DNA from 2 places in the Aeribacillus pallidus genome. Region 2 is predicted to be linked to the other one. Evidence: riboswitches for the same ligand, from Rfam matches in the RefSeq annotation. Region 2 holds a riboswitch; the other holds the start of a gene.

Region 1 (15,237 bases), on a different contig from region 2:
GCTATTTTAAATAATGGGCAATTAATACAATATGATACTCCAAGTCGTCTGTTGCTCTCTCCTAAAAATGAGTTCGTGGCAAATTTCATTGGGAAAGATCGTACATTCAAACAACTTAGCCTTTATACAATTGCCGATTTAATGAAAGAAGGCTATGTTCGACAAGTAGAAAACCATTTAATTTCTGAAACCATCTCGATTGACACAAACCTGCGTGAAGCGTTATCAAAATTACTTTTTAATTCAAATGAACAAGCGATCATTATAAATGGACAACAACCTGTTGGGATTGTTCATAGCCAAGATATTAAACATTTTTTACACAGCCTTACTCATAAACCGATTAGAAAGGAAGTGAACTATGAAGAAAAAAATCTTGTCAAATCTTTTTAAGTTTATTTGCTTATTGTGTTCACTTATTTTTCTTATTTGGGCCTATCAAAGTGGGAACTTTCAGCTTATTTTTGATTATCCAGATGAATTCATAGTTCTTTTTTCTGAACATCTGAAACTTGTTACACTCTCATCGGCACTTGCCATCTTCACTTCAATTCCTGTTGGCATTTTTATAACAAGAGAAAGATTCAAAAAGTTTGAATGGGCTTTTCTCAATCTTGCTAATATCGGGCAAGCTGTACCAAGTATAGCTGTTTTAGCACTTATTATGTTAGTTTTAGGAATCGGTCTGTATTCTGCTGTTATTGCATTATTTATGTATTCCCTCTTACCGATTTTACGAAATACCGTAGAAGGCATTAAATCCATTGATAACCAGTTGTTGGATTCAGCTAAAGGTATGGGACTAACACCAACACAAATTCTATTTCGAATTGAGATTCCAAATGCCCTACCAACTATGATGGGTGGCATTAGGACAGCAGTTGTACTGAATATTGGAAATGCTGCCTTAGCGTATTTAATCGGTGGTGGAGGATTAGGAGATTATATTTTTACAGGTATTGAAATGCTCGATAGTACATATCTTCTCTCAGGAGCCGTTCCTGTTACTTTAATGGCAATCATTGCAGATTCTAGTTTACGTCTTATAGAAAGGTTCATTACGTCAAAAGGAGTTCGCTTAAGACAATCTGCAATCAATTAAAATTTATTTTTTTAGGAGGGTACTCGTCATGAAAAAATTACTTTATTTCGTCTTTATTTTTTTACTAGCTTTGTTTGTTTTAACCGGATGCAAAAATAGTGAAACAGCGTCAGGAGATGACAAGAAAGACGATACCATTGTTGTAGGGACAAAATATCATACAGAATCTTACATTTTATCAAAAATTACAGCTCTATATTTAAAAGATAAAGGATATCAAATTGAAGAAGCTGGCCAAATGGGAGGTCAACTATCTCGTAAGGCTCTAGAAAATGATCAAATTGATCTTTATTGGGACTATACCGGAACAGCGTTAGTGACTTATTTAAAGCAAGACACGATTTCAGATCCAAAACAAGCATACGAAAAACTTGCAAAAATCGATAAAGAAAAGAACGACATTATTTGGTTAAGTCCTGCTGCTTTTAATAATACATTCGCTCTTTTATTAAAAGAAGAAAAAGCAAAAGAACTTGGTATCGAAACGATTAGTGATTTAGCTGCTTACGTAAATCAAAATCCTGGAAAATTAACATTTGCTACAAACGCTGAATTTGCGAGCCGTCCTGATGGCTTAAAAGGAATTGAAAAAGAATATGGTTTTAAATTTGGATCTAAGAATGTGAAAAAAATGGAGACAGGCTTACCTATTCAAGCATTAAGCAATGGTGAAGTGGATGTAGCAGTTGCCTATTCAACAGATGGAAGAATTAAAGCGTATAACTTAAAAGCCTTAAAAGATGATAAAACCTTCTTTCCTGCTTATAACGGTATGGTCACAACTCGTGCAGATGTATTACAACAACATCCAAATCTTGAAAAAGAATTAAAACCAATTGTAGATAAATTAGACGATGAAACGATCACAAATTTGAACTATCAAGTAGATTTCGAAAAGAAAAGTGTTGAAGAGGTAGCAAAGAACTGGTTATTACAAAACGGATTTATTAAATCAAAATAAGGATTCTGGTGTTAATGTAATCCCCCTGCTGATTAGCAGGGGGATTTTTATCCTCGATGATAAAAAGGAAATAAATCCTAAATGGCGAAATAATTATTTAAGACAAGGTCTAAATAAACGTTTGTTTAATCCAAGATCTAAATAAACGTTTGTTTAATTAAGGGGGCATTCCATTGATGGAAAATGAGGAGAGACAACTGCAACAATTAGTGGTGAAATTTTTCTCCGAACAACAAGAAAGGCAAGTGAACGATCGTCTTCGCACTTCGCTTCTTTTATTAAAAAATCAAGAGAAAGTTCGGCAAGATCCTACCCATTATTATAATGAAGAAAGTGATATAAAAGACATTCAAACCTATTATAAAGATGTTAGCCATCCAAATAAATCTGCGACGGAATTGTTTCACCTTTTTCATGAACTAGTCAAAACAACGCATAAAAACCAATTACCTTATTCCATCAGTAAAGACCGCTATTTATATACGTGGGTCGATTTGCAACCGGATGGATCGGTGAAAAGTATTTATTCTGGGGAAAAAGAGGATCCGCAAAAGCTCATTCAGGAAGACTTTTTAACGAATCAAAAAAGGTATGTCCAATTCCAATCCCTTTTAAAACAAGTGAAAAAGAAGGGCTCTACCTTATTGAAAAAAATGAAAATTATTGATAGGGAACTAAAGTATAATACAGAACATATTGTTCCCCAATCTTGGTTTCATGCACGTGAACCAATGAAAGGTGATTTGCATCATTTATTTGTCTGTCAACCTGCTTGCAATTCAAGAAGGTCCAATTACCCCTATGCTGACTTTTCTTTTTATCAACCCGAATTACCAACAGAAAAAATCCGCAATCATTGTGGGATCGTCATAGATGGACGCTTCGAACCTGAACACGGAAAAGGCGCCGCTGCTCGAGCGATGCTGTACTTTCTTTTACGCTACCCAAAGGCCATCAAAAAAAGCTTCTTAGAACAAATCGATCTTCGTTTACTCATCCAATGGCATGAAGCATTCCCTATCACCATTTATGAAAAACACCGCAACCAAGCCATTTATCACATTCAAGGAAACCGTAACCCGTTTATTGATTTTGCAGATTTAGTACATCAAATTTGTTTCTGAGTGGGTAAAAATTCGACAGGCGTTGACTAAGGTGAAAAGATAGTTGATAATTTTTACAGATATTTCTATTTTGATGGGAGTGATGCTTTTGATAAAAAAAGAACGTAAAATTCCTCTTATTCTCCAAAAATATGAAGCTTTGCTACGAAGGCTTCCGGCAGCTCATCCGAAACGGGAACTGATTGAAAAAGAGCTAGCGAAAAGACGTGCAGGATATGAAGGAGAGAAGTCAATCGACTACTTTTTAAAAGAGGTTTCAAAGGATCGATACTTCATTTTTCATGATCTACGGCTACCGATTGGCGATTCCTTTGTTCAATTTGATACAATTTTACTATCCGCATCCTACCTGCTGATTCTCGAAGTGAAAAATATAAAAGGGACCCTTTACTTTGATCCTTATATTCAACTGCTCCGAGTCATCGATTCAGAAGAAGAAGCGTTTCCGGATCCGATTTTACAAACGGAACGGCAACAGAAGAAGTTAATTTCATGGCTTACCTCTTACCAGTTACCGATGCTTCCTATCGAGTTTCTCATTGTGATTAGTGATCCGTCTACGATTCTCAAAACTGCTCCTCCCCATAAAAGGATTCCCCCAATGGTCATCCGTGCCGCCCATTTACCTCACAAAATCGAAGCCTTTGAAAAAATGTACCGGGAAGAGAAAATAACTAGAAAAGAAATGAACAAAATCTCCCGTCTTTTTCTCAAACAACATACCCCGCTCAATAGTGATGTTTTATCGGCCTTTCACCTATCAAAGGATGACATCCTAACAGGTGTCCACTGCCCGAACTGCTTTACGCTGCCCATTTTGAAACATCCGCACCGCAATCGATGGACATGTCCCAAGTGTCATACGATTCATCCTGATGCCCATATTGCTGCATTACTCGACTATGCCCTTCTTTTTGGTACTACTATCACCAATCGGGAGTGTAGGCGGTTTTTGCATTTAACTTCTGTACCGTCAGCAGCGAAACTATTGGCAGCAATGAATCTCGAATATACAGGCACATTCCGTGATCGAAAATATGTTTTGCCTCTCATTGAATAAGGAAGGTGAGTCATTGCGAACGGAAAGAAAATTATGTCTAACAGAAAGAAAAATATTCGGAACTGAAAGAATTGCATCAAACGTAAAGTAAATTTTGCTGAACTGAAAGTAATTATGTCAAACGTAAAATAAATTGGCGGAATGGAAAGTAATTACGTCAAACGTAAAGTAAATTTTGCTGAACTGAAAGTAATTACGTCAAACAGAAAGAAAAATTGACTTATAGTAGCGCTCGCCGCCGAATGGCATTAATCTACTGCTGGGACGTTCGGCATCAATCTCAAATGTTGGCGTCGATTGTTTCGAGATCTGTATATGGCTCATGACGAACCGAAAGGAGAACACGTAGGCGTCCCCTTTTTTTGTTTATCGTGGAAAATAAAGGTTCTATTTGATGAAAAAAGAACTACACAACAAAAATCAGATATTTCTTGAAAATACTAAAAATTATCTATATCATTTCTTTCATTAATTAAAGTATATTTAATAATGCGAAATGAAGAACGCCTTCATCGAGTACACGTTCTTCATTTGAAAAAGGCAAATCTATCGAAAGGTAGAGACGCAAAGTCACAGACCTACGGTGGTAACACTATGGTGGCTGGACTGCTGAAGAATGGAGAACTACTCGAAATGAGTAGATTCAAAATTCTTCCGATCAAAAAAATTTGTATTGGAGGAATTGTTATGTTTAAACATGTACGGAATGTCCTTACGACAAGTGTCCTTGCGACAGCTTTTACCTTTTATTTAGGAACGGGTCAAGCTCTAGCCGAAAGCGATGAGCAACCGACAGAACCGCAAACCACACAGGAAGAGCAAATATTAGAACAACCGACAACAGATGAAACGGTGGTAGAATCAACACCGGAAGAAGCGGAGTCTTCCTCAGAAGAAGCAACCGAAGAGGAACAAGCACCAGAGGATGAAGGAAGTAACGAAGAGCCAGCAGCTGAAGAAACTGGTGAAATGACTAATGAAGAACCTGCCCCAGAAGCCGAGCCAATTACTGAACAAGAAGAGGGAACCGAAACTCCTTCCCTTTTACCGGGTGACTTTTTCTATTTTGTAAAAATCCTTCTTGAAAATGTGCAACTAGCGTTAACATTTGATGAGGTGAAAGAAGCAGAATTACTCGTTTCTTTTGCCCAAGAGCGGATTCAAGAAGCCGAGGCCCTGATTGCGAACGGTGAAGAAGAATTAGCGAAAGAAGTGCTAGAAAAAGCGATTGAGCAACAAGAACAAGCCCTAGCGAAATATGAAGAGGCTGAGTCTGATTCTGAAGAGGAGACGGACGCTTCATCTGAAAATGAAACCGACACTACCAATGAAGAAGAGGCCGAGGAGCAACCACCTACTTCCGACGATTCCATTCGCCAAGCACTTGAAGAAAAATTCGCTGCGAACATCTTAGCTTTAACGGCAGCTCTTGAAAAAGTTGAAAATCCTCGAGCAAAAGAAGCTCTTCAAAAGAATATTGAAAAGGCTCAAAAGAAGTTAGAGAAGAAAATCAATAAAAAATTGGCTAAGCTCCAAGAAAAAGAATGGAAAGCCGATCAACAACGTGAAGAACTGTCAGAGAAACTAGCATCTGGCGAGATGACTCAAGAAGAATATGACAAAAAACTAGCTGAAATGAACGAAGAGTTAGTTGAAGAGCAAGAAGAACTGCGGAAGGAATTCGAAAAAGAATCAGATAAAGTTGTAGGAAAAGTCCTCGAAAAGGCAAATGGCAAACATAAAGGCAATAAAGAGAACGAACAAAATCAAGAAAAAGTTAATGAAAACGAAGACAAAGAATCTGTTCGTCAAGTAGCTGTAAACATGAACGCAGAATCAAGTCAAAAAGCGGTAGAAAAACAACGTGAGGCGAAACACAAAGATAAACAACATAAAGAAGATAAACAACGTGAAGAAGAAAAACGCCGTGAGCACAGAAACAAAGACCGTGAAGAAGCGAAAGAACAGAATAAAAGATTAGAGAAAAATGAAGCACATAAAGAAGAAAATGACAAAGCAGAACCAAAAAATGTCGATAAACATACAGAACAGAAAGAAAACGTAGACCACCATAAACAAAAAGAATCCGACAAAAAAGATCATAAGGAAAAACATGAAGAACGAAAGAATGAGAACAGAGGGAAAGACAAAAAAGAGGACGATGATGACCAAGATTAATATATAAGAGATCAAGAGAAAAAAAGAACTACCGAATCACTTAAATATATTTAGAGAAAAAATAAAAAATATAAGATAAAAAACGCTTGGATATTCATTTAACGGGTTCGGGTTAGAGTACAAAAATCTAATTAGGATAACGGTTCCCGGTTCGTTAGGTAAATGTTACTTCTTTCGCAACAAAAAAGGCATTGTTTTTTAACAATGCCTTTTTACTTATGTTGAACTAATGCACTCGTAAAACAAGAAATGAACAATAAGTGAGTTACTCTAATAATTTGTACTAGTAATTTTTAAGTCTTCCATCAACCAGGAAAAAAAGGATGGAACTGATTATAGCGTATACATATAACCAATCTAAGAAAAATACTGTAATGAGACCGAAGAAAACGTGAATGGAGAATGAAAAAAATAATTGTTTTATTCCTTCCATACTTTTTGTTATGTATTCGGAAAAGAGTGAGATGGGTAATCCGTATACAAAATTACCAATCAAAGCGTAAAAGAAAACAAAAGGTGTAGATAGAAGTACTTCTGATAATCCATCTGTATAATCTTCTTTAAAATAAATGAGGCTAAAAACGGAAAGACCTATTGTTAGAAAAATAGATGTATATAAAGCAGCTAAGGCTTTTCGCTTAAACAATGCATCACCTTCTCTGTGTTCCTTATTTATTTCGTATCTAAAAAATAATATCGACATTTAAATAAAAATACAATAAAGGTTTGGTAGCTTCAAAGGTCAATCCAAACATAATTTTACGAATATTTTAAAATATAACAATTCCAATTATAATAAATAACAGAATTTATCTGAAGGAGATCATCATGAAAGCAATTAAGCTTCATACGAAAATGGCGTTGTTTATTTGTTTGCTCTTGTTAATAGTGTTAGGGATCTTAGGATCTTATTTTACCCATATGATCTCTGAAACGTTGGAAGAACAAACAGGGAAAAGGGCGTTACATGTTGCGACAACGGTTGCTGAGATGCCAGCGATTCGCGAGGCATTTAGTTTAGAGAATCCATCTTCTGTGATTCAACCGATTGCTGAAGACGTACGCATCAAAACCGGAGCCGAATTTGTCGTTGTCGGAAATAAAGATAGTATTCGCTATTCCCATCCGATTCCTGAGCGGATTGGGAAAAAGATGGTTGGTGGGGATAACGATCGTGCGCTAATAAAAGGCGAGTCGTACGTATCCAAAGCGGTCGGTTCTCTTGGTCCATCTTTACGAGGGAAAGCGCCGATTTTTGACGAAAATGGAGAAGTTATTGGGATTGTATCGGTTGGCTTTCTTTTAGAAGACATTGAAACGATCGAAAAGCACTATCAATTCAAAGTGATGTTTCTTGTTGTTTTCGTGCTCGCGATTGGAACAATCGGTTCTTTTTACATTTCCAAAGGGTTAAAAAAGGCGATTTTTGGACTGGAACCTCATGAGATTGCAAGTCTATTTGTTGAAAAACACGCCATTTTAGAATCTGTCCGTGAAGGGATTATTGCCATTAATAACAACGGCAACATTACGATGGTTAACCAACAAGCTTATGACATTCTCGGGATGGACCGGAAGAAAAATTGGATTGGTCAATCGATTCATGAAGTAATACCAAACTCACGTATGGTAGAAGTGCTCCAAACGAAAGAAAGTCATTTTGACGAAGAACTCAAGATTGGAAACAACGAACTCATTGTCAATCGGGTACCCATTTTTAATGGCGATGACATCATAGGAGTCGTATCTAGTTTTCGGAAAAAAACAGAAATTGACCAACTGACGAAAGAATTAACCCAAGTTCACCGATACGCTGAAGCATTACGCGCTCAAACGCATGAATATTCGAATAAACTAAACACCATCTCAGGACTCATACAACTTGGTTCTTATCAAGAAGCGCTCGATTTTATACATAAAGAAACTGTAGAATATCAAACAATCATTCAACAGTTAATGCGAGCGGTTCCAGATACGATGATTGCCGCTATTATTCTAGGAAAATATAACCGGGCCCACGAGTTAAAAATCGACTTGCAGATAGATGAAGAGAGCAGTATGAAAGACATCCCACCCCATATCCATCGCGAGAAGCTTGTGACCATCATTGGAAACTTACTTGATAACGCCTTTGACGCCGTGTTAGCCGCAAATAAAAAAGAAAAAACGGTTCATTTATTTATGACGGATATCGGGGACGATTTGATTTTTGAAGTCGAGGATTCCGGGAACGGCATACCGGAAGAGTTCTTCGATCAAATTTTTCAAAAAGGTGTGAGCACGAAAAAAGGAGAAGGAAGAGGTATGGGGCTATATTTAGCCAACCAAGCCGCTCAATATTTAAATGGGTACATTACGGTTGAGAACAGTCCTCAAGGAGGGGCTGTTTTTACCGTCGTCATTCCGAAAAGGGGGAAAGAGCATGAGTAACATCCAAGTACTCATTGTGGAAGATGATATGAAAATATCAGAAATTAATCGTCGCTTTACGGAAAAAGTAGAAGGATTTGAAGTATGCGGAGTGGCGTCGTCGATTGATGAAGCGAAAGAGGTCATCGATATTCTTGAGCCAGACCTCTTGTTACTTGATGTGTATTTTCCCGATGGGGACGGAATCGATTTTTTATGGTATATTCGACAACATTACCGAGACGTTGATGTGATTTTAATTACGGCAGCGAAGGAAGTGGATCGAGTAGAAGCAGCGATTCGCGGCGGAGTGTTTGACTTTTTAATTAAACCGATTATTTTTAAACGACTCCAGCAAACATTAGAAAAATACCGTGAATATCGAAACAATCTCCAAACAATGAAAGAAGTCAACCAACATCAAGTCGATCGCTTATTGCATCGTATGAAGGAAGAAGAAGTGAGCGAATCGGTCGTTCCTAAAGGGATTGATCCATTAACGTTAAAAAAAGTACAACAGCATCTATTACGGTTTTCCGATGGAGTTACTGCGGAAGAATTAGGTCAATACGTGGGTGTGAGTCGAACCACCGCTCGCCGTTATTTAGAATATCTCGTCTCGACAGGAGCGGTACGTGCCGACCTCACGTATGGTAGTGTCGGCAGACCTGAACGAAGATATATTTCCTTACAATTTAAGGGATCATAAGTTCGAGAAGTGGAGCGTGCTGCTGCGCACCATAGGTATCTCGTTCTCCAGGCGCTCCTGAGGAAATGGTTCGTTTAATCGTAAATTTAATCGCATAGGCTTGGTCAAAATAGACAAGTTCGACAATGTCCTCTAGATGGATTTGATAGAGGTTGGCAATCGTTTCTTTCGTAATTACATTTGACGTTTTTACTCGTTCGTAGGTGGGCTGGTCTGGAAAAATCATATCAAATGTTATTTCAAACGGTCCGGCATTTTTACTACGAACAACTTGAGCGAGGTCTTTTAAAGGTTGTTTACTCATGACTTTCTCCTTCCCAAGGTGATACGTTTAATCGTAAAAAGTTCGAGAGGGTCATCGACAGCAACTGTATGATAAATCGAGAACTCAAACACTTGCCCTGCTGAAAATTCTGGAGGTGCAAACGGAAGTGCTAAATTTCCGGCGGTAGATACTCTTCCTTCATAATCGATATGCATCAACACGGACCGGGCGTAGGCACAAATACTATCTGCTAATTCTTGCGTTGGTGCCACGACTTCGATCACGATTCCGACCTCCAGTGGCTCGGATGATGTAGTCTCCCAAGGGCCCATCACCCCATTGAGTCCATAATATTTAAAATAAAGTTTCGCTTCGCTGGACTCAATTTCAGGAAAATAGTCGGCGACATCCTTTTTCACTTTTTCAATAATGGTTTCCAGTTGATGGATGAAGAAAGGATCGCGAACGCCTGCAACGAGTACTGTTCGATAACCTGAAGGTCGAACCCCCTCTAATTTAATCTCGTATTGGGACGAAGGAATAAATTGACTACCTGTGACACGAACGGTTTGCTCATCTTCTTGCGAAAATTTGCACTGTGATAAATCAAGGATACCCCCTGGACCTGGTAGAAGGTAGGGATGAGATTTTTCATACAACGTATGTGCAGCTACGGATTGGATGGTACATTTTCGGCTCGGATGTAACGGACGAACTAAAAAGTGGTCATCGCGGATCATACCAATCATGCCGTCTTTAGCCGTCCCTGGTGTGGCAGCGATTGCTCCGCACTCTAAAATTTTTCCCATATGCCAGCTGAGACCAGGGTCCATTCTATGGAAAAGGGGAAGAGCAGCCGTCATCACCGGGTCATACGTTCGGCCACCTACGATGATGTCGACTCCTTCTTTTAAGGCCTCTAAATACGGTTCTACGCCCATTTGTCCTACTAGGGCGGTTGTATCCTGAATCGCCTGTTCGGTTAAAAGAGGAGCGGAACCGACCGACGTGACTTTTCCTTGTTCCCATTTGGTCATTAACCAATCCTTGGACACATCTGCGTAAATGGCTGCAATCGTTAGCTCTATATTTTCTTCTTCAGCAATTTCTTTTAATATATCCACCGTCCATTGAACGCGAAGGTTGGCGCCTGAACCACCAGCTGATCCGATGAGAAGGGGGATGTTGTGCTTTTTTGCTGCTATCACAAGAGGCGTTAAGTCTTTTTTCGTAGCATAACGACTTACACCTCCTACCCCCATCCCCAACCGGTGCGGGCCACCATCTGTTGAGCCCGCATCCACACTAATCGCATGGGGATGTTGTGCTAGTCCGTATTCTAAAGATTCGATCGGATAGCCGTATCCAAGCATTCCTTGAGGGGAGAGAATTCGAATTTCTTTCATTTACATCTCCTTCTCTCGGCCTTGGTTATGAATTTCTGTTCGTTTGCTTAACCGTTGACGAATCAACGGGATGACTAGTGATAGGAAAGCAAGAATTAACAAGATAATTGTAATTTTACTTTCAAAAAAGATCGTGTAACGTCCGTTGGAGATGGTAAGGGCTTGACGAAACGCTTGTTCCATCATGCCGCCTAAAATGAACGCCAAAATAAACGGTGGTGCTGGAAACGAGAAAATTCTCATCAAATACCCTAACACGCCAAAAGCGACTAGCAAGTATAAGTCAAACGTGTTAAAACTTACGGCGTACACACCGATTAAACAGAACACAATGATGAGCGAAATAAGCATCGGTTTTGGAATGTATAAAATACGAGAGATATAAGGAATGAGCGGTAAATTTAAAATTAATAAAAAGATATTTCCGATATACATACTGGCAATGACTCCCCAGAACACATCCGGGTGGTCTTGTAACATTAACGGCCCTGGTTGAACGCCGACAACTAATAAGGCACCTAGTAAAACGGCTGTCGTTCCTGACCCTGGAATACCGAGAGTTAATAATGGAACAAAAGCACCGCTCGTGGCGGCATTATTGGATGCTTCAGGTGCTGCAAGTCCTTTTAAATTTCCTTTTCCAAAAGTAGAGGAATCTTTAGCTAATCGTTTTTCAGTTAGATAAGACATAAAAGAAGCAATGGTTGCACCCGCACCAGGGAGGACGCCAAGTATAAAGCCGAGAACCGAGTGCCGTGCGATCGGACCAGAAATTTCTTTTGCTTCTTTTTTCGAAATTTTTAACTCACCCACATTGGAATCTTTTCCAAAGTTGTGTTGCTTTCGCGTCAGAATTAACGAACAAACTTCCGCTAACGCAAACAAACCGAGGGCAATGATGAGAAAATCGATGCCTTCAAGTAAATTCGGAGTTCCAAACGTAAAGCGCTGCGTTCCTGTTTGCTGATCCATTCCGATTGTAGCCACGATTAATCCGAGAGTTGCTGAAATCAGCGCTTTGATGGTTGAACCTTCCGACAAACTAGCAATGGCCGTTAGTCCAAGAAGCATGAGAGCAAAATATTCCGTTGGTCCAAACGTAATCGCGAAATCGGCCATCACTGGGGCGACAAGCATTAAGGCAACGACGCTGATCGTACCACCGCAAAAGGAGGCAATCGCAGCAATCGCCAATGCTTTTCCCGCTTTTCCTTGCTTCGCTAACGGGTATCCGTCAAAAGCGGTAGCGACTGTCCCCGAAATACCTGGAGCATTTAATAGAATAGAAGAAGTCGATCCACCAAACACCGCACCGTAATACACACCAGCCATTAAAATTAACGCCGAAGCTGGTTCCATTCCATAGCTAAGCGGAATCATGATGGCAATCGCACTGATTGGGCCAAGACCAGGCAGCATACCAATGATGGTACCGACAAAAACACCAATAAAAGCAAATAAAATATTTTGAAAGGTTAATGCGACTTTAAAACCATAGAGAATGCTATCTAAGTAGTCCATAGGCTTCCTCCTTTAGAATGGCAAGATGCCTTGCGGTAAATAAATGCTGAGTAAGTAATTAAAAGAAAAGTAGACGGTGAATGTAAACAAAACCGCTAAGAGACTATTCACTTTCCAGTTTTGATAACCTAAAAGTCTTGTAGTCACGAGCAAAAAGGCGATGGTCGTTAACACAAACCCTACCCATTCTAATAGCCAAATATAAAGTAAAATCATCCCTAATATGGTCAAAAGAATAGTGAGTTCTTCTTTCTTTAAATTTCTCTTTTCTTTTTCTGCTTCGGTTTCTGGTTTATTTTCAATAAATAATGCAATGGATAACACAATTAATAAAAAGCCTAATCCTTTCGGAAGGACGTCCGAATCCACAATCGCATAAGGGAATTCTGGTAATTGGTAACTCAAATACAAATAGAATACCGCGAACAGAAGTAAAATCACTGATATCTTCCGGTTCGTTGAATGAAGGAACACGATCAACACCTTCTTTCTTTTAAAAATAGGAGAATGGAGGATAGATGAACCATCCTCCTTTGTATAAATGTTGTATACGGTTATTTAGCTAAACCGATTTCTTCCATGAGCTCTTTCATAATGGCGTATTCTTTATCCAGATGTTCTTTAAACTCTTCACTAGACATAAAGTTGTCTGTCCAACCGAAGTTGTCACGCTGCTCTTTCCACGTATCTGTTTCCATCATCTGTTTAATCGCAGTTTCGTAATATTTTACCGCTGCTGGGTCCATATTAGGTGGCCCCATAAAGCCGCGCCATACGATAAATTCATCGTCAATGCCTTGTTCTTTGAGGGTTGGGAATTCGGATACCGTTTCACCTTCGAGACGTTCCGGTGCTGTAATCGCTAAAACTTTCACTTTTCCTGCTCGAGCTTGTTCGGTCGCTTCGGCTAAACCGGTAGAGTATACATCGACCTTTCCGCCAAGCAGCATGCTCATTCCGTTTCCATCTTGGGCAGACACATATTTTAATTGTTTAACGTCAACTCCTGCTGCTTTCACGGCTTTTACAAATTGCAAATGATCCATACTTCCTGGAGCCGAATCTCCAACGATGGATACGGATTTCGGATCTTTCTTTAACGCTTCGACTAAATCATTCATGTTATCAAATGGTGAATCTGCACTTACGATAAAGGCTGCATAATCGGCAATGACTCCCGCAATTGGAGTAAAATCGTTATGACCTAAGTCCGATTGACCATTGAGTGGAACGAATAAAATAGGTGGTGACGTTACAAATAGGGTATGATTGTCTCCTTTTTTACCATGGACATATGCCCAACCGACAGCACCTCCACCGCCTGGTTTATTCACAACCGCCATCCGTTGATCAATGATTTTTTCCTCTTGCAGAACTTTAGCTACCGTGCGTGCTGTCGTGTCCCAACCACCGCCAGGACCCGCAGGAGCAATCACTTCAATTGGTTTTTGAGGTTTAAAATCCCCATTGTTCCCGTTATTTGATGCGGTCTCACTATTTCCACTACAAGCTGCTAGCATCATAACCATGAAAGCAGCCATTAAACATGCCAACCGTTTCATGAAAAAACCCCCTTTGTTTATTGGAATCGCTTTCATCATAACCTTTTATCAAGTTCGTTGTGAATATTCCGAAAAATAACCGCATTTTGTATGTATTGGGCATTTTGTTCATAAAGTTCATAGGGGAATTTTGAAAGAATTAGAAAACGGTTGACTTGGGAAAATTGTAGTTTCAGGCTACCCAAACAAAAAAGCCGCCTTTTAAAGACGGCTTACAAACTCCCTTTTCGTACGATATCAATCATCATCTCCGCATTCGGGTAGTTCACTTCTTGATATTTTTCAACGACTTTTTCAATGTCCACGTTTACTCGTTCAATCGAGGTCCGGATATTCCCATTGTCGATTTCCACCATCGCATACGAAGCTTTCGGCATTCCGTCAAACGGCAAACCGACGCTGCCTAGATTCATCACAATCTTTCCATTGATATAGCGAATGTACGGCTTATGTATATGAGCATACACGTAAATATCGGCATCTTTTTTGGACATGATTTTTTCTTGGATTACGTTATCATCCATGTGCGGTAAGACCACATCAAACAAACTATCCGGTGTCGCATGGAACGCATGGATCGTCACGTTTTCTACAGGAATCGTCTTTTCTGTTGGTAACTGTTTTAAGTATTCTAAGTCTTCCGTATCTAGCTGCGAAACCGTCCAGTCCCGCTCGCGGTTCATCAATTCCAACGCGTGATCTGGCACTTCTCCTTTTTTTACACCACGCACGACCCACTCATCGGCATTTCCTTTAATAACCTCCGCATCCAACGAACGAATCACTTCAAGCGCTCTTTTCGGCTCCGGCCCGCGGTAACATAGGTCGCCAAGTACATAGATCTGGTCGACTTTCTTTTGTTGAAGCTCTGCCATCACCGCATCCAGTGCGATCGCATTGCCGTGAATATCTGAAATAAAGGCGATTTTCATAAAGGAAC
Region 2 (15,237 bases):
AAATGACAAGGACGATAATTCCTTCAGGAGCCAAGATTTCTAACAATTGCTCGACCGCAGAAATCGTTGTGTCTGGTTTTGTTACAATGGATTTATCTCCGCCAGGGAGATAGCCTAGGTTGAATACCGCTCCGGTAATACGACCATAGAATTTTGATGGAATGTGCTGTTTCAATTGTTCGTGACCGGCATGGACTAATTCAACTTGTTGTTCTAGTCCACGTTCTTTTAAACGGGAAAAGGTGTTGTCGATCGCTGCTTTCTGAATATCGAACCCAAATACTTTCCCGTTTTCTCCTACAAGCTGGGCTAAAAAAGCAGTATCATGCCCATTACCACATGTTGCATCAATGGCGATATCTCCAGGGGAGACCGCTTTTTCTAACAAGATACGAGCAAATGGCAAAATACGATCTAGCTTCATACCTTCACCTCTGATGTTTCTTTACTGTAAAATTTCCCTTGCCAGCTGTTTCGCCGTTTCAGTTCAGCGTCAATGGCGTTAAGGACCGACCACTTATCCACACTCCACATCGGACCAATCATTAAATCAATCGGACCATCCCCAGTAATCCGATGAATGATCATTTCTGGCGGTAAAATTTCTAATTGGTCGCAAACAAGGTTTACATACTCATCGAAGGATAAAAATTGGAGCATTCCTTTTTCATATTGCTTCACCATCGGGGTACCTTTTAACAAGTGAAGCAAATGAATTTTAATACCTTGAACATCTAATTTGGCCACTTCGCGTGCGGTTTCCATCATCATGTCATAATCTTCTAGCGGTAAACCATTAATAATATGGGAGCAGACGCGAATGCCATATTTACGAAGTTTATTAACCCCTTCAACGTAACATTGATAATCATGCGCTCGATTAATAAGCAAAGCCGTTCGTTCATGAACGGTTTGTAAGCCAAGCTCAACCCAGAGATAGGTTCGCTCGTTTAATTCTGCTAAATATTCTACGACATCATCCGGCAAGCAATCAGGACGAGTCGCTATGGACAAACCGACCACGCCGTCTTGCTTTAAAACCGTTTCGTATTTTTCCCGAAGGACCTCAACAGGTGCATGCGTATTCGTAAATGCTTGAAAGTAGGCGATGTATTTTCCGTCTTTCCACTTTTTATGCATTTTTTCTTTTATTTTACGGAATTGAGTTTCTAAATCGTCAGCCCGGTCACCAGCGAAATCCCCTGAACCAGCAGCACTACAAAACGTACAACCTCCGTATGCTACGGTCCCATCTCGGTTCGGACAATCAAATCCCGCGTCAAGCGCGACTTTAAATACTTTATGTCCAAACACTTGGCGTAAATGGTAATTCCAAGTGTGGTAACGCTTGTTGTCACTTGCATATGGAAACGGGTTGGTTGGAGTCATTCAGACACCTCCTGTTGTTTGTTTACATAAAAGAAATTTTAACACGAATAAAATAGTTCAACCAATGGAATTCGTGGAAAAGGTCGAGAAGGATGTGATAGAGAGGGAAAAAATGTACAAACTAACAGAAGAAGCATCGAGCTTCAAATTTGAGGTAAAGGAGCGAGGGTGCATGGCGACACGCCAATCAATTGAAGAGTTTTTAGAGAGGTGCGAAGAGGTTTTAGAATCTGCAAAGGAGCAATATATCGAAGGTAGCAAGCAGGAGCATTACTATGATGAACAATTTCAGCAGGCACTGCAACAACTAGAGGAAGCTTATAACGACCTTATGCATTTATCACAAAGTGCGAACGCACAACAAAAAGAGCAGCTTCATCGGATGCGTTTGCAGCTACAGCAACTTCAAAATGACATGATTCTTCTCGATCATGATCGGTAAAGGAGGACTTGATTTGAAAAAACGTTCCAAGCAAAACAACCCTGAACAAAAAACAAGAAACGAATTTCGAAATTTAAATACTGAATTTGGTCAAGAATACAACCCTGTTCAACAATCGAAAAAACGGTATGATCAATCGTCTCAACCTATAAAATCAAAACAAAGAAATGAACAACCATACGAATAAGAATGAGACAATCGCCTCAATGAAGGGGCGGTTTTTTATTGAATTTGTATGTTATATACAGAAAAAAGAGGATGGAATTGTGTTAATTATTCACAAGCCTTGTCCAAAAGAAAAAACACCCGAAGACGGGCGAGTCATTAATTTTTATTTTACTTCCTAAAGGAAAACCCTATAAACAGCGACTGGAAGAAATGGAATGTATCAAAGATAGTATAAAAGCTGTCTGTAGTAGATTTACAAGAGTTTGTTGTCGCACTGAAAATACGGTTAAAAACAATAGAGAGGTTAATAGTAAGGAAGAGTGACCTCCCTTTTGATTTTTGTTATGAGAAATGATTTTTAAACCGTGCAAAGGTGATCCAACTTACTAGAACGATAATACCGCTTATCAAAGTGCTTCCGAGAAAAGGCTGCATTAAATGACCCAATGGGTAATACGTAAAATAAGCCTGTAATGAGATCCAACAACCGCCTCCATTCTGTTAAGCTTATTATCTTTTAATATTCAACTGGTGGAGGCACTTCGATTCTTATTTAAATAGAATTGTTCCAATATTTTGATTCAGCAGTGACAGAGTACTTCGTTAATTCCGTGTGGATAATGATCCATACAGGAATGACCACAGCAGTAATTAGGGCTAAAATGGCAAAGGTAATTTGACTTTTTATGGCGATACCTTCTACGCCTTCATATTCATAGGTTTCTCGGAAGGTCGTCATATAAGGATGTTGATTAGCTTCTTCATTTGATAAAAATCGATTTTCGATAAGGTCGTAAGCTAAATAAGAATGACGGGTTAACTTTTTTAAGAATTGATCTCGTTCAATGATATATTCCACCGACAAAAAGACGACATCATCGACTGTTTCCATGTGTAAGATATTCGCAGAATTTTTTTCGTAGTTTGACACGGTTTTTGACAAATGCGTAGAGACAATTTCATCATAATATTCTTCGGACTTGGTGATAAAAGGTATCAACAACACAAATACCATGACGGAGTAGCTGATTAATTTTTTAAACATCGTGCCCCTCCTAGTTTTGAGATTATTTATACTTATTTTATTTTCCATTTGTACAAAAAGAACTGTCATCTTCTACAGTGCGTACTTCTCTTTCCAAAAGTTTTTTATGAGCATCCTCATTTACGATGAATCGAGAACCTCGTATAATTATTTCGGTTATCAAAATATTGAAAGGATGTTCGTCATGCCGAAACGGCTTTGGTATTTAATTATTGGAATGGTCGTTAACGTTACGGGCGCTTCATTTTTATGGCCATTAAATACAATTTATTTGCATGATTATTTAGGAAAATCGCTATCTGTCGCTGGTATGGTGTTAATGCTTAATTCGGCAGCGAGCGTTATTGGAAATTTAGTTGGAGGACATCTGTTTGATCGCTTAGGTGGTTACCGTGCTATATTGATTGGCATTATGATTACATTATCGGCACTCATCGGGTTAACACTTTGGCACGGTTGGCCGCACTATCTGTTTTTTCTTTTATTCATAGGATTAGGTTCAGGTATTGTGTTTCCAGCGATGTATGCGATGGCTGGAACAACGTGGAAAGAAGGTGGCCGAAAAGCGTTTAACGCCATGTATGTTGCACAAAATATTGGCGTGGCTCTCGGCTCGGGGTTAGGTGGATTCATCGCTTCGATTTCGATTGACTATATTTTTATGGCAAACTTAAGTTTATATGTCGTGTTTTTGTTAGTAGCTGTTTTTTGTTATCGGGAAATAGGGAAAGCAGTGCAGCCTTCAACGAATGTCGTCAATGAAGCGAAGCCGATACGGAATCTTTCTCATATGTACGCGCTTCTCATTTTATGTGCCGGTTATTTACTATGTTGGGTCGGGTACGTTCAATGGCAAACGACGATCGCTACGTATACCCAACAGTTGCACATTTCGCTTCAAGAGTATAGCTTATTGTGGACCATTAACGGTGTGTTAATTGTCACACTGCAACCATTGTTATCGTATGTATTAAAAAAATTAAGCCCATCGTTAAAAATGCAAATTATTGTAGGGATTTTCATTTTTATCGGCTCGTTTGTCATCGTAGCTTATGCGAAAGAGTTTACGTTGTTTGCCTTAGCGATGGTCATCATTACGTTAGGAGAAATTTTAATTTGGCCAGCAGTACCTACCGTAGCAAACGGATTAGCTCCAGAAGGCCGAGAAGGATTTTATCAAGGTATTGTGAATAGTGCGGCAACAGGAGGGCGAATGCTCGGGCCATTGTATGGAGGATTGATGGTAGACTTATTCGGCATGGCGGTTCTTTTTATTACCTTAATTGCCTTATGTATTTTCTCTATTGTTTTTACGTTGGTGTACGATCGCCCGTTAAAACGAAGCCTACCTTCTCCTAGGAAAAAAAGTGTGATTTCTTCGTAAAGTTATAAGTATCCCTAATTAATGTGGGTTAAAGGATTGATTCATAATTAATACAAAGACAGTAACTTTTCATTGTAGGGGAGCTTATTAAATTAAAAAAATCCCGTCCTTCATATTTTTAGAAGGAAGGATTTTTTTATAGAAAAAAACTTTTTAACAATCATCCTGTAATTGTTCTACAAGAATTTTGTCGAAAATAGGTGGATATTTAGGTAGATAAATAAAGAACAAAGACTAGAAGGGATTAAGATTGGGTGTCTGTCACCTATAGAAAAATATGTTTCCAAGGTAATGAAGGATTTGAATTTTCTTGCTAAAAAAAACGAGGGAGTTATAAGAATAACCTAAAATATCTGTTCAAAAAAAGGGGCGCCTCCTCTATTACTACAAAAAATTTCTTGACAGAATCCCAAATCATATGGATAAATATAACTATGACTTTTTGCTTAGTCGAAAAATCATACGTTTAAAAAAGGTTCTATAGTTTATCGATATGAGAAAGTGAAACATCCACGATAAAGGCAAACTCATCGAAAGATGGGGACGCAAAGCTACGGGCCTAAGGAGAAATAACATACTCTATGGTCGCCGGGTTGCCGAAAAGGATTGGTATTTCAGACATGTTTTTTACTTGTGTATTAGAACCTTTCTTTCAACATGTCCACCAATCTTTTTTGGTGGACTTTTTTTATTTTATAAAAAATTAACATTTTGGAGGGATTATGATGACTGTTGAACTAAAAAAACAATTATTGGAAGAACATATTCGTGCGATTTTAGAATTGATTGGTGAAGATCCTAACCGGGAAGGGCTTCTAGACACACCTAAACGTGTAGCCAAAATGTATGAAGAAGTATTTTCAGGGGTTGGAATAAATCCCGAAACAGCTTTAACAACTACTTTTGAAGAAAATTATGATGGTCTCGTTATCGTTAAAGATATTAATTATTACACATTCTGTGAACATCATTTGATTCCATTCTTTGGGAAAGCCCATATCGGCTATATTCCAAATAGACGAGTAGTTGGTTTAAGTAAGTTTGCACGTTTAGTAGAACTTGTCTCAAAAAGACCACAAGTACAAGAAAGAATGACTCAACAAATTGCCGATGCTATCATGAATGTTCTTAAACCACAAGGCGTTATTGTTAGCGTGGAAGGTCAACACCTGTGTATGTGTGCAAGAGGAGTGAAAAAACCTGGTAGCTCCACAGTTACAACGGTAAAAAAAGGTATTTTTAACGAAAATGTTTCATTAGCAGAAGAATTTGAACGTGCTCTTTTAAGAGATTAAAAGGAGGGATTTCTATGTTGTACCTCTCTCGTAAAATGCGTTTTTCAGCTGCACATTTTTATCGTATCGATTCGTGGAGTGAGGAAAAAAACAAAAAAGTATTTGGCCCATGTAGTCACCCAAATGGGCATGGGCATGATTATACGTTAGAAGTCATGGTTAAAGGACAAGTAGACCATAAATCCGGAATCGTTGTAAATGTTACCGATATCGATAAGCTGGTTAAGTCTTTTGTCCAAAAGGAATTAGACGGGAAGTTTTTAAATATAGAAAATCCTTATTTTAAAGAAAAGATCCCTACAACTGAAAATATCGTAACGTATATTTGGGAATCGTTGGATGGGCGATTCGATAACTGTCAACTACATAAAATCCGTTTGCACGAAAATGATTTCTTGTATTCGGAGAAAGGGGAAAATTCGATGGTTCGATTAACTAGAAAATACCACTTTAGTACGGCACACCGTTTACATAGTGAACAACTAACGGATGAAGAAAATCTTGCTTTATTTGGAAAGTGCAACAATCCTTATGGCCATGGTCATAACTATTACTTAGAAGTAACAGTGAGCGGAAATCCTGACCCTATTACAGGAATGGTCGCAAATATTGCTGATATCGATCAAATTGTTGACCAAGAAGTGATACAAAAATTTGATCATAAACATTTAAATTTGGATACAGAGGAATTTAAATATTTAAACCCAACATCTGAAAATGTGGCGATTGTCATTTGGGATCTGTTATCCAAAAAACTCCCGAACCTCTACAAAATCGGATTATATGAGACAGAAAAGAATTACTTTGAATATTATGGGCCGGAAAAGGAGTAGAAGTATGGAAAAGCATTTGCCATTAGTAGGAAAAACGATAGCTATTACAGGTTCAAGTAAAGGAATTGGAAGAGCTACAGCATTATTACTTCAAAGCCTAGGAGCAAACCTAGTATTAGGAAGCCGTAGCAACAAATACCAAATGTCGGAAAATGTATTATCCTTACCTTTAGATGTAACGAATGAACAATCCGTAAAAAACTTTTATGAACGAGCGGTTCAACAGTTTGGCACGGTGGATGTATTAATTAATAGTGCAGGTGTTGGAACGTTTGAGTCAATTATTGATTCTTCTACAGATGACTTTGACCAAATGCTTTCCGTGAATTTGAAAGGAACTTATTTAACTTGTAAATATTTCGGAAAACATATGGCTGAGCAAGAGAAAGGGCAAATCATTAATGTTATCTCCATCGCTGGAACCATTGCGTTACCGGGATGTGGAGGTTATTCGGCGTCAAAATTTGGAGTATTGGGTTTAACGAAAGTGTTACAGGCAGAACTTCGTAAAAAAGGAGTTCAGGTAACAGCTATTCTACCCGGTGCAGTAAATAGCAGTTTTTGGGACCATATTGAGCCTAAACCGGACCTGTCCAATATGATCCCAACAGATACGGTAGCCAAACACTTACTTTATTTAATTACTCAACCACCAGGGGCATTTGTTGATGAAATTACCATCATGCCACCTCTAGGAATCTTATAGGGGGTTCTTTCGTTGAGGAGGCTATTCAATAAGATTTTCAAAGAAGAAACTAAACTTTTAGCCCCATCTCTTCCTTCCAACTTATCTTATTCAGATTTTAACTTTATGACAAAAAGAGGTTTTCTTGGGAAGAAACTAAGTCAATATCTCGGTTTACATAAAGAGGAAGGAGATTCATTATTTTATCTTTCGTTCTCAAAACGGTCGTTTACCAATCCAGAGAAAGAAAAAAGAAATGAATTGATTCTATATTTGAGTGAACGAATGTTAAAGTGGAGTGAACAAAAACTAGATGTACCTTACCAAATTAAACGTTTAGATGTTCGACCTGATATACAGAATGCCATGTTAAAGGCCTATGATATATACAAAAATGACCTATTTTCTATACCTCATCTAGCTGAAAAACAACGATTGACTGGTTCATTTAATGATGAGAAATGGGAAGTATATCGGGATGTGATATTCGCTGCAACACAAGAGAAGTTTTTGCTTATTACAAAAGAAGAGGTGAACAAACATAAGGAAGGGATTGTGTTATGTGAAGGAACGATAAAAGAGCGTTCCGATATACCAATATGCCGTAATCTAGCCAAAGAGAGGCTGGAAGCAGAAGGGTTTAGCCATTCAACAATCATGAGTTGGTTATTAGTATTATCTGAAGCCATTACGAATACCATCAAGCATGCAGAAGAAGGAAAAATGACAATCATTAAAGATGAAAAGAACCATGAAATACGATTTATCATCGAGGACAAAGGACCTGGATTTGACTTGAAAGATTTACCTAAAAAGACTCTTTTGGCTGGATATTCAACCAAAAAATCTTTAGGCCAAGGCTTTACCCTTATGATGAAAATGGCAAAACGCGTGTTATTGTTTACTTCTTCAAAAGGTTCCATCATTATTTTGCTTTTTGATATTCGTAAGGAACATAAGGACAAATTGAGCAATGGCTGAGAATCAAGCCTACCGTAAATTACATAAAGAGGTAGATTTTTAAACATCCTGAGATAAAACAAGAATGGGGATGAAATAATGAAAACACTAATACAAGATTCAATTTCCAAAACGATTAGTAGAACACTAAAAACAGCCAACCTTATCGATGTTTTTTGGGAAAGATGGCTGGCTCATGGGCTTGATAAAGAGGATTTAGAGAAAGTTCGCGATGATATCAAATCCCTTGAGGGCTGGTTTCAATCTTGGGAAAGGTTAGCTGAAGAGAAACATAATAGAGCAAAAAAATTTGAAATGCAGGGACAATATAAGGAAGCGGAATATATGTACCGACAAACAGCCCTATATTATAACCTCAATTATTGGATCGATCCAACGTATTCAGAGAAAAAACAATATTGGTATAACAAGTGTTTACAATTTTTCTTAAAAGCTGACTCTTTATCAGAAGTAAAAACAATATATAAAACCATTTCGATTGATGATTTTTCTGCTTCAGGAAGAATACGGATTCCTTCTGACGCAAAAGGGTGTATTGTGATTATTAACCCGATCGATTCATCAAAAGAAGAGTTATTCAAGTATGAAAAGGATTTCATTGAAGCGGGATTTGCAACGGTAAGTTTTGACGGACCTGGTCAAGGGGAGACGTTTACGTTAAACGGGGTAATTGGTACTGGAATTAGGTGGGAAAGATTTGTCATTCACTTAATTGACTATGTTCATGAATTTCTTCCAAATCTACCAATTTACCTATTTGGTACAAGTTTAGGTGGTACATGGGTTCTATTTGGTAGCAGTCATCCTAAAGTTAGGAAAGCAGTTACGGTTAGTCCAGCAGTTGAGTTGGAGAAAATGAATATGCCGACTTACTTTAGAGAAAGAATGAACTGTTCGTGTATTTTGGATGGAAACGTCAAAACAATTCCAAACTTTAATGCTATTAATTATCGCTGTCCAATATTGATGTTTCATGGAAATAAAGACATGATGGTACCTAATAAAGAAATGTATGCTTTATATCAAAAATTACCTGTAGAAAAACAATTAATTGAATATAAAGAGGAAGGACATTGCTGTAACAACAGACTAAGTGAAATTCGAAAAATATCAGTCAAATGGTTTCTAAATGAAATAATCTTTTAAGAGGGGTTAAATATATAATGATAGGTCAGAAGATAACGTTGCGTCGTCAATTTTTAATAAGAATATTATCAATATTATTGATTATCGCACTCATATCTGGTGTAGTTCAAATTTATTTTATGAATGACCAAATTAATAAACAAATTAATCAAGAAGCAGAACTGATTGCAAGAGGTATCATGAGAAATATTCAGGAAACTAATCTAGCTACTCAATCCATTGAATATCAAATTGATCTAAAATTAGTTTCTTATTCAAAATATATCGCTGAAAAACTTAAAGGTAAGGAAGCAGAAGAAATAACTCAACAACAGCTACTTACTATTCGTGATGAGTTAGGGCTTGCAGGAATAACAATTTTTAAAGAAACAGAATCTAAGGATGATATTGTAGGTGTCGTTTCTACAAAAAATCAAGAAATCGGATTTAGTTTTAAAAAAGCAGGTTTTTATGAAATAGGAAAAGTTCTTTTTAATAAATATAAACCTGATCTACCATCTGCTACTTTTACAGATAAGAATATTGTTGTTTTACCAATAGCACAAGCAGCATCACATTCTGATAAACCAAGTTTCTTTAAATTTGCTTACTATCATGTACCAGAGTCCTCATATATTATTAGTTCATATATAGAGGCTAACGAAGTTTATCAATACATTAAAAAAGTTGGACCGAACACAACCATTCAACAGATTTTACAACAAAACGGAGTTGTAGAAGAAATTGCTGTATTAAATCCTAAAGTCTTCGCTAATCCATCACTCGAAAAACAGTTATACCCTCCATTAAAAAAAATCGAAGCTGGAAGTTTTGATTTAGAAACTAGCAAAGATAGGGAGATTTTAACGAAATCTACTATTAAAAAAGAATCTTATGTTGAAGAGATAAATGGTAAAAAAGTATATAAAATGTTTCTTCCGCTCGATCAAAATCGGGTTATTTATTTGTCACTCGACTATGGAAAAATGAGTGCCCCGCTTTATCGTCATTCAATTATATTAATTGTTTCAGGCTTTCTTTCATTGTTCATACTTTTCCTATTAACTGCTCGTTTTTTTAATCGTATCTATGAAAATATACAAAAGATTAAAAGGCAGATTAAATTACTAGAAGAAGGTGATTTAACTGCCAAGAGTGAGGTAAATGACGGGAGTGAGTTAGAAAAATTATCTAAAAGTACCAACCGAATGGTAGATCAATTAAATAAACTTGTAAAGGATACACAAGACCAAGCAACTAAAACTCAACGACTATCCGTATTACTAGAAGCGGAAGCTTCCGAAACAGTGGAAAAAATGTATGAGTTATCAACGGAAGCTACGATGAAATCAAGGGAACAATTGTACGAAATCACAGAGCTTTTGGATGACATGGGAAATATTTTAAAACCATATAAGCAAAATGAAAATATAGGAAATATCATCGAAAAAATAGAATTGTTGAAACAAATTGTGAATGATCGTACAGCAGCAACCACAGACATGACCATCACTTTATCAGATTTACTTCAATCATTACATGGACAATCAAAAGAATTATCTGATATATCCAATACACTACTTGATTATATGGCCAAATTTAAACTTTCATGAGAGGGAGAGCATATGTCTTTAACAGTTGAAAAAGAAGTTCAAGAAAACACCTTAATCCTTCAAATTAAAGGAGTTTTAGATATTTCAACTGCACATGTCATTGAACCTTATTTAGAAGGGATTGATCGTATCGAAACTGTTATCTTAGATTTTTCGGATCTAGAATTGATCGATTCAACAGGCATTGGTGCGATTATAAATGCAATTTATTTATCTAAAGAAAAAAATTTTCAACTTAAACTTCAAGGAATGAACGAATTAACTCATCATGTCTTTGAAACAGTCGGTTTGTATAAGGTTTTAGATGCTTTAAAAGGAGAGTTTGGTTGATGTATAAAGATTATCTCACTTTTATTAAAGGAGAAACAACCTCAGACAATCAAAAGATCGCGGATAAAACTTTAGAGCGGGAGATTAACTTAGCTAGAAAGATACAAACTCAGCTGTTAAATGGAAAAATTCCTACATTTAAAGGTGGGGAACTAGCCGGTTCCTCTCTTCCTGCCAGATTAATTGGAGGTGATTATTACGATTTTTATCCTTTAGTGAATGGGAAGATACGAATGGTAGTAGGGGATGTAATGGGAAAAGGAATTCCTGCAGCCATGCTTATGATCTTAACTCGAGGTGCTTTCAGAAGTGCAGCTGAAAATACCAATTGTCCAGCAGAAACCCTTACATCTATGAACCAAGCATTATACGAAGATTTAAGAACATTAAAATCGTTTGTGACATTGTTTTGTGCAGATTACGATCCTAAAACTGGTATTTTTACGTATGCGAATGCAGGACATCTTCTTCCTCTTTATATGAACGGAAAAGATAAATCTATAGAAGAACTTCCAAAGGTAAGTGGAGTAATGTTAGGAGGAATTCCTAATCAAGTGTATAATGAGATTTCTATACAATTAAATGAACAAGATATCGTATTCTTTTATACAGATGGGATTGTGGAAGCACAAAATAAAAATGGGGAACAATATAAATTAGAACGGCTTATACAAACGTTATTAGAAAATCATGGGAATAGTGTAAATGAAATTGAAAAAAGTGTGATGGACTCGGTCCGTCAATTTACACAAGGTGTCCCTCAAAAAGATGATATCACAATGGTCCTTTTAAAAGTGAGTAAACAAAAATCGGATATTAACAGCAAAGATTCCCTTTTAATGAATTAAAGGGGGAGGGGTATCATGCAAAATGTTGTTTCGAAAGGAAAAGATATTGAGGAAGCTATTGAATTGGGTTTAGAGTTATTAGAAACAAAAATAGAAAATGTGAACATTGAAATCATTCAATCTCCGACAAAAGGTTTTCTAGGTATCGGTTCGAAACCAGCGATTGTAAAGCTTACGAAGTTAGAATCGGTTGATTCACTACAACAACCTAATAAAAAAGATTTTGAAAACCCTATCGGATTAATGGAACAAATGGTCTCTGAAATGAATGTTGATAAAATTGCCGAACAATCTGAATCGAATTTATTAGAGCAGGACAATCACATGGATACACTGGTATCGGACGTTCTTGTTGGTAAAGCATGGGTAAAAAATGGTATTTTATATTGTAAAGCATCTCCAACACATTTTCCAACGGTAACCATTGGCGAAGGAGTAAAATTATATCGAAATAATCAACTTGTGACAGAAAAAATGACGATTATTACAGACGAAGATGTACTTGAAATAAAAGTTGAAAATGAAGAAAAGGAAACAAAATGGAAAATTTGGATAGATGAATCAAAATTAAAAGTTCTTTTATACGTTGAACCTGGTTATAAAATCACCCGAAAATTACCTGATATAGAACCCGACCAACATATTGAACTGGTTGTACAGGAAAATAAAGAGATTTATAATACACTAAGCTATTCTGATGTAATTCAAAAGTTAGAATCGCTACGAGTAAAACACGACTTAATTCATCAAGGTGAAATTGTGAAAGCTCTTGAAGCAAAAGAACCGAGTACTTATGAAATTGGAACTGGTATAAAGGCAAAAGAAGGTAAAGATGGTTGGATTGAACTGAAAATCGATATACAGGCTCACAATGGTGTCACAGTAAATGAAGATATGAAAGTCGATTATCGAGAAATCAAAACCATTCCAGCTGTCGAAAGAGGTCAAGTGATTGGACTCATTCATCCCCCTATTCCTGGTCAACCAGGGGTAACTGTAACAAATGAACCTCTTCCAGCTAAACAAACTTATCCAATAGTACTTCAGAAGGGAAAAGGGATCATGACAGTTGATAACAAGATTGTTGCAACGGAATCTGGCCGCCCTAAAATTGAGCAAAAGGGACGTTTGGTCAAAGCATCCATTATGCCAAAACTTACTCATAATGGGAATGTAGATTTATCATCTGGCAATATCCGCTTTAAGGGGGACGTTGAGATATTTGGTGACGTTGAGAAAAACATGATTGTTGAAGCGGAAGGAGATATTATTGTTCAGAAAACCGTAAATATGGCTTCTCTTATTGCTTCTGGAGCTATTATTACTTATGGTAATATCATCAGTTCTGAGCTTTCAGCAGGCAAAAACAATCTGTTGATAGCAGAATTAGGACATTTACTGGGAATCATCCATCAAAATGTAGAAAAAATGATAGCGGTCATTCAACAACTAACTCAATCTCCTGCTTTTAAATCTAGTGACTTTTCTAGGGGCGGGTTACAACCATTAATTCAAATATTGTTAGAGAAAAAGTTTAAAAGTTTTCCGCCGTTAGTCAAAAAATACGTTGAGATTGTAGGAAAGGGAGAAGATTTTTTAGATGATGATGTGTGGAGGGAAATAGCCGTTTCCTTAACGAAACTTTTTTTATCTTTAACGAATGAAGTGATCTCTTTAGATTGGATTATTCAATTATCCCAAAAAATGAAAGAACTTCATGAAGTTAGTAAATCTCCTGTTGAACCAAATTCTTATATCTTTATTCCAAGTGCTCTAAATAGCCGTATCTATAGTAGTGGCAATGTATTTGTTATAGGTCAGGGATGTATTAATACGAAGATTCATGCAGGTGGAGTGTTAAAAATTCATGGCATCATACGCGGTGGAGAAGTATACGGGAGATTAGGCGTTGAAATTAATGAAACAGGATCGGAAAGAGGAATATCTACAGTCATTGCTGTTCCACATGATCAAAAAATTAAAATTAAGAAAGCGATGGAAGGTACCATCCTTAAAATCGGAAACGCGAAACATACATTAACAGATACTAAATATGATGTGATGGCGTATGTAGATAAGAATGATCGAATGGTTTTCAAATAAAAGAAGGAGAGGGAGAAATGATTGAATATTCTTTGTACGATAATAATGATCATTTAGATGTTAAATTAATTGGAGATTTGGATATAGATGGAACAGAGGTAGTAGAAGAAGAAATTATTCCGAAGATGGAAAAATATAAAACTATCCATATTAACTTTGAAGGGATTCAGTTTGTGGATTCAACTGGAATGGGCTTACTAATGAATATGGTTCAAAACCTGCAAGAAAAGGGTGTAAAGGTAACCGTATCTAACGTTAGACAAGATATAATGGATGTTTTTAATATTCTGCAACTTCCAGAAATTTTAGGTGAAGAGATATTTGTATAAAAATAAGCATTGTCATTGTTATTGAATTTACCGGAAAACCTCTGCAGCCGAAAGAAGGAGGGCTGTTGACAGATCAACAAAATCAGAGAACGATACCTTACCTACCTTTCCTAGTTAACCGTATCTAGTTATTTTTTCCAAAATTCCCACTTTTACCAAGAAGGGCTATATATTTTAAAAACAAAAGCGTTGCGACAATGTCGTGACGCTATTTTATTTTGCAAAATGGTATTGATAATCGATGTGATACTCTAGGATATTAACAAAATGGTGAACCAAGAGGCTTAAACATTTGACACAATGTTAAATGATTCCCACAAAAAAAGGACGTAAAATATACTTAAGATTCAGAAAAAAAAGAAGGGGAGTATCGCTGATTTCTACAGAAATATATTGAAAACGGTTACAATTAACAAGTTTCCTAGTTTATAAGTAATTATTCAAAATTTAAAGGGAGGTCTAAATATGGCGGACAAAGTGAAGATTGGGTTAATCCAAGCTTCCCATGATGTGGATGGGAACGAAGCAGTCGACGTTCACAAAAAGGCGGCAATTGAAAAACATGTGAAACTCGTGGAAGATGCAAAGAAAAAGGGTGCCCAAATTATTTGTCTTCAAGAAATTTTTTACGGTCCATACTTCTGTGCTGAACAAAATCCGAAGTGGT

What was found. A riboswitch is a leader RNA that binds a small molecule or an ion and turns the genes downstream of it on or off. The one in region 2 is predicted to bind cyclic di-GMP.
Region 1: another riboswitch for cyclic di-GMP. It lies ahead of ABES52_RS11740 (DUF5667 domain-containing protein); the one in region 2 lies ahead of folE (GTP cyclohydrolase I FolE).

The regions. Positions count from the first base shown of each region.
Region 1 is NZ_JBCNBW010000052.1:35,392-50,628, reverse strand. It holds gene ABES52_RS11765 (ABC transporter ATP-binding protein) at 1-393, shown strand, start outside; gene ABES52_RS11760 (ABC transporter permease) at 362-1,102, shown strand; gene ABES52_RS11755 (ABC transporter substrate-binding protein) at 1,131-2,063, shown strand; gene ABES52_RS11750 (endonuclease I family protein) at 2,240-3,187, shown strand; gene ABES52_RS11745 (nuclease-related domain-containing protein) at 3,276-4,247, shown strand; cyclic di-GMP riboswitch class I at 4,777-4,861, shown strand; gene ABES52_RS11740 (DUF5667 domain-containing protein) at 4,935-6,425, shown strand; gene ABES52_RS11735 (hypothetical protein) at 6,709-7,071, opposite strand; gene ABES52_RS11730 (ATP-binding protein) at 7,254-8,855, shown strand; gene ABES52_RS11725 (response regulator) at 8,848-9,543, shown strand; gene ABES52_RS11720 (DUF4387 domain-containing protein) at 9,530-9,847, opposite strand; gene ABES52_RS11715 (acyclic terpene utilization AtuA family protein) at 9,844-11,214, opposite strand; gene ABES52_RS11710 (tripartite tricarboxylate transporter permease) at 11,215-12,735, opposite strand; gene ABES52_RS11705 (tripartite tricarboxylate transporter TctB family protein) at 12,748-13,209, opposite strand; gene ABES52_RS11700 (tripartite tricarboxylate transporter substrate binding protein) at 13,290-14,297, opposite strand; gene ABES52_RS11695 (metallophosphoesterase family protein) at 14,510-15,229, opposite strand.
Region 2 is NZ_JBCNBW010000003.1:11,359-26,595, forward strand. It holds gene mnmM (tRNA 5-(aminomethyl)-2-thiouridylate-methyltransferase MnmM) at 1-424, opposite strand, end outside; gene mnmL (tRNA modification radical SAM protein MnmL/YtqA) at 421-1,389, opposite strand; gene ABES52_RS00435 (YtzC family protein) at 1,562-1,831, shown strand; gene ABES52_RS00440 (glycogen biosynthesis protein GlgD) at 1,845-2,018, shown strand; gene ABES52_RS00445 (hypothetical protein) at 2,553-3,044, opposite strand; gene ABES52_RS00450 (MDR family MFS transporter) at 3,229-4,428, shown strand; cyclic di-GMP riboswitch class I at 4,939-5,029, shown strand; gene folE (GTP cyclohydrolase I FolE) at 5,154-5,723, shown strand; gene ABES52_RS00460 (6-carboxytetrahydropterin synthase) at 5,738-6,556, shown strand; gene ABES52_RS00465 (SDR family oxidoreductase) at 6,561-7,262, shown strand; gene ABES52_RS00470 (ATP-binding protein) at 7,275-8,222, shown strand; gene ABES52_RS00475 (alpha/beta hydrolase) at 8,301-9,368, shown strand; gene ABES52_RS00480 (methyl-accepting chemotaxis protein) at 9,407-10,960, shown strand; gene ABES52_RS00485 (STAS domain-containing protein) at 10,973-11,290, shown strand; gene ABES52_RS00490 (PP2C family protein-serine/threonine phosphatase) at 11,290-12,138, shown strand; gene ABES52_RS00495 (flagellar assembly protein A) at 12,154-14,241, shown strand; gene ABES52_RS00500 (STAS domain-containing protein) at 14,259-14,570, shown strand; gene ABES52_RS00505 (nitrilase-related carbon-nitrogen hydrolase) at 15,036-15,237, shown strand, end outside.